DNA from 2 places in the Erwinia psychrophila genome. Region 2 is predicted to be linked to the other one. Evidence: predicted binding sites of a transcription regulator. Region 2 holds the regulator's gene; the other holds the start of a gene.

Region 1 (4,424 bases), on a different contig from region 2:
TACCAGCGCCATAAAATCCGCCGCAACGCTGACGATCGCTTTACGGCTTTTCAGCTCAGCGATCAGCGCCGTGTAGTCGTGCGCTTCGCCAGTGGTGCCAACCTGCTGTAGCAGCACGCCAAAGATATCCTGATGATCGAGGACTTTCTCCGCCTTATCGACCAGAATTTCAAATCCGAACGTTTCCGCACGCGTACGCACCACGTCCAGCGTCTGCGGATGAACGTCTTCCGCCACAAAGAAGCGGTTGGCCGTTTTCAGCTTACTGACGCGTTTCGCCATCGCCATCGCTTCGGCGGCCGCCGTCGCTTCATCAAGCAGCGAGGCAGAGGCGATATCCAGCCCGGTCAGATCCAGCGTTACCTGCTGGAAGTTGAGCAGCGCCTCAAGACGACCCTGCGATACTTCCGGCTGATAAGGCGTGTAGGCGGTGTACCAGCCCGGATTCTCAAGCATGTTGCGCAGAATCACCGGCGGAGTCAGCACCGGGGAGTAACCCATGCCGATGTAAGATTTGTAGACCTGATTCTGACTGGCAATGGCCTTCAGCTCGGCCAGCGCCTGATGCTCGGTCGCCGCCTCGCCTACGGCGGGAGGGCCCGGCAGCTGGATGTCAGCCGGCACGATCGACGCGATCAGGTCGCTGAGGGAGCTGGCACCGGTAGCATTGAGCATGGCAGCCTGCTGCTCCTGCGATGGACCAATATGGCGTTCGATGAACGCGCCGGTATGTTCAAGCTGGCTGAGAGTCTGGGTCATTAGCGGTAAATCCTGAATCGGCATGGAAAAGGGATGTAAGGCAAACGAGAGTGATCTTCACAGCCTGCGCCGGATGCGGGCAGGCTGCCGGGCAGGAAAAGCGTCCCGCCCGGTTCAGTGACGACTTACTCGTCGATACTGGTTTTGTAGGCATCTGCGTCAAGCAGGGCGTCGAGTTCAGACTCGTCGCTGGGTTTGATTTTAAACAGCCAGCCTTCCGCATAGGGCGCGCTGTTAACCAGTTCCGGCTCGCCGTCCAGCGCGCTGTTAACCTCAATGATTTCGCCACTGACGGGCGCATAGATATCGGAAGCCGCCTTTACCGACTCCGCCACGGCACAGTCGTCACCCTGACTATAGGTGTTGCCCACATCAGGCAGATCCACAAAGACCATATCGCCCAGCAGTTCCTGCGCGTGTTCGGTGATCCCGACCGTGCAGGTGCCGTCAGCTTCTTTACGCACCCATTCATGGCTTTCACGGTATTTCAGTTCATTTGGCACATTGCTCATTGCCCTGCTCTCCTGAGGTAATTGTTATTATGCGACCGGCTTACCGGCGCGAACAAAAACGGGTTTGGTCACCTTAACCGGCATCTCGCGATTGCGGATCTGGACGATCGCCTGCTCGCCGATGCCCGCCGGCACGCGGGCCAGCGCAATGCTGTAGCCCAGCGTGGGTGAAAATGTACCGCTGGTGATAATGCCTTCCTGGAGATTGCCTGCGCTGTCGGTAAAGCGTACCGGCAGCTCGTTTCGCAGGACGCCTTTTTCGGTCATGATCAGGCCGACCAGCTGTTCGGTGCCCTGCTCACGCTGCGCCTCCAGCGCTTCACGGCCAATAAAATCACGTTCTGCCGGCTCCCACGCCAGGGTCCAGCCCATATTGGCCGCCAGCGGCGAGACGCCTTCATCCATCTCCTGACCGTATAAATTCATGCCGGCTTCCAGGCGCAGCGTGTCGCGTGCGCCGAGTCCGGCTGGCTTGACCCCCGCCGACACCAGCTGCTGCCAGAAACGGGCAGCCTGCTCGTTGGGCAGCGCAATTTCATACCCGGCTTCACCGGTATAGCCGGTTGTGGCGATAAACAGATCGCCTGCCTGGACGCCAAAGAACGGCTTCATGCCGGAGACGGCCTGACGCTGCGTCTCATCCAGCAGCGTGCCCGCCTTTTCCTTCGCCTGAGGTCCCTGAACCGCGATCAGCGCCAGATCGTCGCGCACCCGTAGCTCCACGCCGTAGGGTTCCGCCTGATCGGTTATCCAGGCGAGATCTTTCTCACGCGTGGCGGAGTTAACCACCATGCGGAAAAAGTCTTCGCTCATAAAGTAAACAATCAGATCGTCAATTACGCCAGCGGAGGCGTTAAGCATGCCGCTATAAAGCGCCTTGCCCGGCTGGGTGAGTTTGGCGACGTCATTGGCGAGCAGGTAACGCAGGAAGTCGCGGGTCCGTGCGCCATGCAGATCGACAATGGTCATATGAGACACATCAAACATACCGGCGTCGGTGCGCACCGCATGGTGCTCATCGAGCTGAGAGCCATAGTGCAGCGGCATCATCCAGCCGTGAAAGTCCACCATGCGCGCGCCGCAGGCCTGATGCTGTTCGAACAAGGGAGTCTGCTGAGTCATATCGTTCCTGTGCTTTTACACGTTTCAGACGGCTGCGCCGGGCCTGAAACAGCGCGACGCAAACGATAACCTTGACCTGACGTTACCACCGAACAGGTGCTTTAACCATAAGTAAAACGAGGCCGAACCTTTTTGGTGCAGGTCGCCCCGGCAAAGCAGTTTCCAGAGTTTTTCACCATAAGTCTGCGTCATTACGCACATAAACAACAATTAGTTACCGCAAAAGCGAGGTGAAAATAGCGAATGCAGCAGCCTTCGTGAAAAAAAATCAGCCTGAAAACCCATAAAGCATGAGAAAATATAATGCGAACTGAGGGGTTAAATTAGAATATTTCAAATGAGGGGCTATTTTGGGGCAGCACCGGCAGCCAGGCCACTAAGCTGGCGTCAACCGTCTCAAAGCGGGGAATAACAGACAAGAAAAAAGGCGAATCTAAGATTCGCCTTCAGAGAGCAGCCAGCAGGCCTTACTGCGCCTGTAGAGGGGTGAAATCAGCCGATCTCACCCTGTCTGATTTATACGGCGGTCTGGAAAATAACGCCGTCAGCTTTATCGGTGTACTGAGCCAGCTGATCGAAGTTCAGATAGCGATAGGTATCCACCGCCGTCTTATCGACCTGCGCCATAAACTGCTGATACTCATCCGGCGTTGGCAGTTTACCCAGCAGGGACGATACAGCCGCCAGCTCCGCAGAGGCCAGATACACATTTGCGCCGGTTCCCAAACGGTTCGGGAAGTTACGGGTTGAGGTGGAAACCACCGTCGCACCGTCCGCCACGCGCGCCTGGTTACCCATGCACAATGAACAGCCCGGGATCTCAATACGCGCCCCGCTCTTGCCGAAGACGCTGTAGTAACCCTCTTCGGTCAGCTGCGCAGCATCCATCTTGGTTGGCGGCGCCACCCAGAGACGCGTTGGCAGCTGGCCTTTATGGCTGTCCAGCAGCTTACCGGCCGCACGGAAGTGACCAATATTGGTCATGCACGAACCGATGAACACCTCATCAATCTTCTCACCCTGCACGTCAGAGAGCAGACGTGCATCGTCAGGATCGTTTGGCGCGCACAGGATCGGCTCTTTGATTTCCGCAAGGTCAATCTCAATCACCGCCGCGTACTCTGCATCCGCATCGCCTTCCAGCAGCTGCGGATCCGCCAGCCATTTCTCCATGCCCTGAATACGGCGCTCCAGCGTACGACGATCGCCGTAGCCCTCTGCGATCATCCACTTAAGCAGGACGATGTTGGAGGTGAGATATTCGATAATCGGATCCTGACCCAGCTTGATGGTACAGCCCGCCGCTGAACGCTCGGCGGAAGCATCGGAAAGCTCAAACGCCTGCTCCACTTTCAGATCCGGCAGGCCTTCGATCTCCAGAATACGGCCAGAGAAGATGTTCTTCTTCCCTTTCTTCTCTACGGTCAGCAAACCCGCTTTGATGGCGTAGAGCGGAATGGCGTGAACCAGATCGCGCAGCGTAATGCCCGGCTCCATTTTGCCTTTGAAGCGCACCAGCACTGACTCAGGCATATCCAGCGGCATAACGCCGGTAGCCGCCGCGAAGGCGACCAGACCGGAGCCGGCCGGGAAGGAGATACCGATGGGGAAACGGGTATGGGAATCCCCGCCGGTGCCTACGGTATCCGGCAGCAGCATACGGTTCAGCCAGCTGTGGATAATACCGTCGCCCGGACGCAGCGAGACGCCGCCACGGTTCATGATAAAGTCCGGCAGCGTGTGGTGCGTAGAGACGTCCACCGGCTTAGGATACGCGGCGGTGTGGCAGAATGACTGCATCACCAGATCGGCAGAGAAGCCCAGGCACGCCAGGTCTTTCAGCTCATCACGGGTCATTGGACCGGTGGTGTCCTGTGAACCGACAGAGGTCATTTTCGGTTCGCAATAGGCACCGGGACGTACGCCCTCGGTGCCGCAGGCGCGACCCACCATTTTCTGTGCCAGCGAGTAGCCACGGGTGCTTTCCGCCACGTCTTTCGCCTGACGGAAGACATCACTGTGCGGCAGTCC
Region 2 (4,424 bases):
CTCTGGTCGGAAAAAGTAAAGCGGCCGACACCCTCCGCAGCCGTTCCTCCTCTCTGAAAAAGCACAAGCAGACGAAGCCCGCGGCGTCGCAAACTTCTCGCCAGAAAACCGCTAAAGCAGGCCTTAGAGTGACGTCGGCCAGCAAAAAAGCTGCGGCTAAAAGAGGCCGTACCCGCGCCAACTTATCCCATGCCGCGCAGATAACAACCGATAACGTTTCCGCTTCTCCACTCAGGCTCAGCAAAGCACATCGCGCCCGCTATCAGAAAGCGCGTCAGACCGCCATGAGCAAGCTGATGGGTCAGTTGGGTAAACCCTATATCCGGGGTGGCGCATCACCTGACACCGGCTTCGACTGTAGCGGTCTGGTCTGGTACGCCTATAAAGATCTGGTCAGGTTCAAAATTCCCCGCACGGCGAATGAAATGTACCATCTGCGCGACGCTGCCGCCGTAAAGCGCAGCGAGCTGGAAAAAGGCGATCTGGTGTTTTTCCGCATCACCGGGCGGGGTTCGGCCGATCACGTTGGCGTTTATCTGGGGAACGGCAAATTTATCCAGTCGCCCAGCACCGGCAAGGATATTCAGGTCAGTGCGCTGGGAGATAACTACTGGCGGCAGCATTATGTGGGCGCGCGTCGGGTAATGACGCCGGGAAGTATTCGCTAAGGTGGGATGTCGGGGCCTGGCGTAACGCAGGCCCCGTGAGCTTAGTGCATAACAGCGGTGAAGCTAAAGGCAATAATCATCAGCAGTGCGCCAACGGTAGTCAGCAGCGAATATTTCAAATCAGTATCCATTTCAGCCCTCAATACCCTTACAGTTAATAACGTCTTAGATTTTCCCACAGTTAACGGTAAAAATCTCGTTTTCTCACGCCGGCCTTGTTAGAATCCCACTTTCGTTGCGCAACGGAACGATTTTACGGACTCCAGGACGCGCAACAGCAGGCCCCGATTGTCTTCTTTCCTTCCTGACGTTACTGAATGATTTTAAAAAAACGCCCCCAGACGTCAGAAAGAGCGCCCGCGGCAGGCAAACGATTAACAATATACTTATCAGCGGATTAAGATAAGTGAAGGAGTAGCTATTTAATGGCAACAATTAAAGATGTGGCCAAACGCGCCGGTGTTTCCACCACCACGGTGTCCCACGTCATCAATAAAACCCGCTTTGTCGCCGATGAGACGCGGGAAGCCGTCTGGGATGCGATCAAGGCGCTGCACTATTCCCCCAGCGCGGTGGCACGCAGCCTGAAGGTGAATCACACCAAAACGATAGGCTTACTGGCTACGTCCAGCGAAGCGCCCTACTTTGCCGAAATTATTGAGGCGGTGGAGAATCGCTGCTTCGCCAAAGGCTATACGCTAATCCTTGGCAACGCCCATAACAATTTAGAGAAGCAGCAGGCTTACCTTTCCATGATGGCGCAAAAGCGCGTTGATGGCCTGCTGGTGATGTGTTCAGAATATCCTGATGAGCTGATTAAAATGCTCGAGGACAGCCGCAATATTCCTATGGTGGTGATGGACTGGGGCGAGTCCCGCGGCGATTTTACCGATACCGTGCAGGATAACGCCTTTGAGGGCGGTTACATGGTGGGACGCTATCTTATCGATCGCGGCCATCGCGATATCGGCGCGATCCCGGGTCAGCTGGAGCGTAATACCGGCGGCGGCCGCCACGCTGGTTTCCTCAAGGCGCTTGCTGAAGCGGGTATCACCCTTCGCGACGAATGGCTGGTTCAGGGCGATTTTGAGCCGGAATCTGGCTATCGCGCCATGCAGCAGATTCTCTCCGGCAAGCAGCGCCCTACCGCGGTTTTCTGCGGCGGTGACGTCATGGCGATGGGCGCGATCTGCGCAGCGGATGAAATGGGGTTACGGGTACCACAGGATGTGTCGGTCATTGGCTACGATAACGTGCGCAACGCCCGCTACTTTACTCCGGCCCTGACAACCGTCCATCAGCCCAAAGAACGGCTTGGCGAAACGGCCTTTGATATGCTGCTCGATCGCATCACCAGCAAGCGTGAAGAGTCACAAACCATTGAAGTGCATCCAAGCCTGATTGAACGCCGCTCCGTCGCTGACGGTCCCTTCGTCGACTATCGCCGCTAGATCGCTGCCGCATCCTGTTCTCCGGTACTGTCCGGTCAGCAGGATGCGGCCCTGCTTCAGGCTCCTTCACTCAGCCATTCCCCGTTAAGCGTCTCCGATTCCCCCAGATACTCCAGCAGCCAGTTCAGCGCGGGAGAAGCGTGCTGCTGTGACCAGCTGACGCAGCAGGGGCTGTCCGGGAAGGCGGCGGCGAGCGTAATTTCACTCAGCGCCCCGCTTTTCAGCAGCGGCCGGGCAAGATGTCCCGGCACCATCCCCACGCATAACCCCGCCAGCAGGCAGTCAAACGCGCTCTCCCAGTCCGGCACCACCAGCCTGCGCTGATTATCAAGCGTCCAGGTGGTTCTTTTCGGCAGTGCGCGGGAGGTGTCTTCCAGAACCAGTGAGGGCCACTCGCGGATTTCCTCTTCGCTCAGGGTGCCCGGACGCCCGGCCAGCGGATGCCCGGCCTGCACCACGCATCGCCAGTTCAGTGCCCCCATGTCACGGAAGGCAAAACGTCCGCCCACCGGAATGGCCTGGGTAGCGCCGATCGCCACATCCACACGGCCATCGGCCAGCGCATCCCAGACGCCGTTAAACACCTCTTCCGATAAATGCAGTTCCATATCGGGAAAATGACGGTAAAAATCGACCACCAGCTGGCGGGTTCTGCTGGGTTTTACAATCCGGTCAACCGCGATATTCAACTGCCCGCGCCAGCCGTTAGCGACCTGCTGACACTGCCGCCGGGTGGAAAGCATTTTTTTGATGACACTGCGCCCTTCCTGAATAAAAACCGCGCCCGCCGCGGTCAGCACTACATCGCGATGCCGCCGTTCAAACAGCGGTACGGCCAGCCACGCTTCCATTTGCCGTACGGTATAGCTTATCGCGGAGGGCACGCGGTGTAGCTCGCTGGCCGCCCCGGTAAAACTGCCGGTTCTGGCAACGGCATCAATCACTTCAAGAGAATGTTCAGACCACATATTTTGCCTGCAAATTTTTTGAACGCACTCCGCAAATATTAGCGTTTCACAATCCCTTTCGCACGGTATTACACTCTGCCGCGTTTCATCCATCACTATTAAGAGCAAAAACATGCCGTCAAAAGGATTCACCTTCTATCTCGCGATGCTGAGCATTGTGGGTTTTCTCGCGACCGATATGTATCTCCCCGCGTTTGGCGCGATGCAGGAGGATTTACACACCGAAGCCGGAGCGATCAGTGCCAGCCTGAGCCTGTTCCTCGCCGGTTTTGCCTGCGCGCAGCTTTTCTGGGGGCCTTTGTCTGACCGGATTGGCCGCAAACCTGTCCTGCTGATGGGCCTCGGGCTGTTTTCGCTTAGCTGTGGCGCGATGTGGTGGATCAGCGATGCGACGATGCTGCTGGTGCTGCGTTTTGTGCAGGCTATCGGGATTTGTGCCGCAGCCGTTAGCTGGCAGGCGCTGGTGGTGGACCGCTATCCCGCCGCGCAGGCAAACAAAGTCTTTGCCACTATTATGCCGCTGGTCGCGCTCTCGCCGGCACTTGCTCCCCTGCTTGGCGCATGGTTGCTCAACCACTTTAGCTGGCGGGCGATCTTCGTTGCGCTGCTGTTAATTTCTGTCGCTCTGCTGTTCTGTACGCTGTTCCTTGCCAGCGGACGCCGGGCTGCTTCCACAGCATCATCGGGCAAAAGCACCGGCTTTCTTACCCTGCTGAAATCACCGGCCTACAGCGGTAATGTGCTGATTTATGCAGCCTGTTCGGCCAGCTTCTTCGCGTGGCTGACCGGATCGCCGTTTATTCTTGCTTCCCTCGGCATGTCACCGGGCAGCATCGGTCTGAGCTATTTCCCCCAGACCCTTGCGTTCCTGACGGGCGGTTATGGCTGCCGTACGCTGTTAAAACGCCGGGAAGGCGCCGCTCTGCTTCCCTGGCTGCTCGGTATCTATAGTCTCAGCATTATCGCTTTCTTTATCGCTGCCCAGCAGACTTCGCCCTCCGTCTGGGGACTGCTGCTGCCGTTTTGCGGCATTGCGCTTGCTAACGGCGCGCTCTATCCGATTGTGGTATCCAATGCTCTGCTGCCCTTCCCGGAGGCGAGCGGTAAAGCCGCTGCGCTTCAGAATACGCTACAGCTCGGTTTGTGCTGCCTGGCCAGCCTGTTGATTTCCACCTTTATCGCCACGCCGCTCCTGACCAGCTCGCTGGTGATGCTGGCCACGGTTTTCCTGGCGCTGATGGGCTACGTTTTACAACGTGGGAAAGCCCACAGGGCGGTCTTGTCAGGCGCACACTAACTGGCTGAACTTATTCAGTTAGCAACCTAACGATTTAGGT

Evidence for each region. The regulator PurR, encoded in region 2, represses purine synthesis genes. The targets are predictions, from matches to a motif close to CANGCAAACGTTTGCNTG.
Region 1: gcvT (glycine cleavage system aminomethyltransferase GcvT) is a predicted target of PurR. The motif match lies at 2,449-2,466, and genes of this name have one in related genera.

What each region holds. Positions count from the first base shown of each region.
Region 1 covers NZ_JBCHVB010000002.1:351,957-356,380, reverse strand. Annotated here, with positions in the region: gene gcvP (aminomethyl-transferring glycine dehydrogenase) at 1-759, opposite strand, end outside; gene gcvH (glycine cleavage system protein GcvH) at 885-1,271, opposite strand; gene gcvT (glycine cleavage system aminomethyltransferase GcvT) at 1,299-2,393, opposite strand; gene acnB (bifunctional aconitate hydratase 2/2-methylisocitrate dehydratase) at 2,910-4,424, opposite strand, start outside.
Region 2 covers NZ_JBCHVB010000001.1:599,649-604,072, forward strand. Annotated here, with positions in the region: gene AAH446_RS02690 (C40 family peptidase) at 1-668, shown strand, start outside; gene cydH (cytochrome bd-I oxidase subunit CydH) at 710-799, opposite strand; gene purR (HTH-type transcriptional repressor PurR) at 1,094-2,119, shown strand; gene punR (DNA-binding transcriptional activator PunR) at 2,176-3,087, opposite strand; gene punC (purine nucleoside transporter PunC) at 3,200-4,384, shown strand.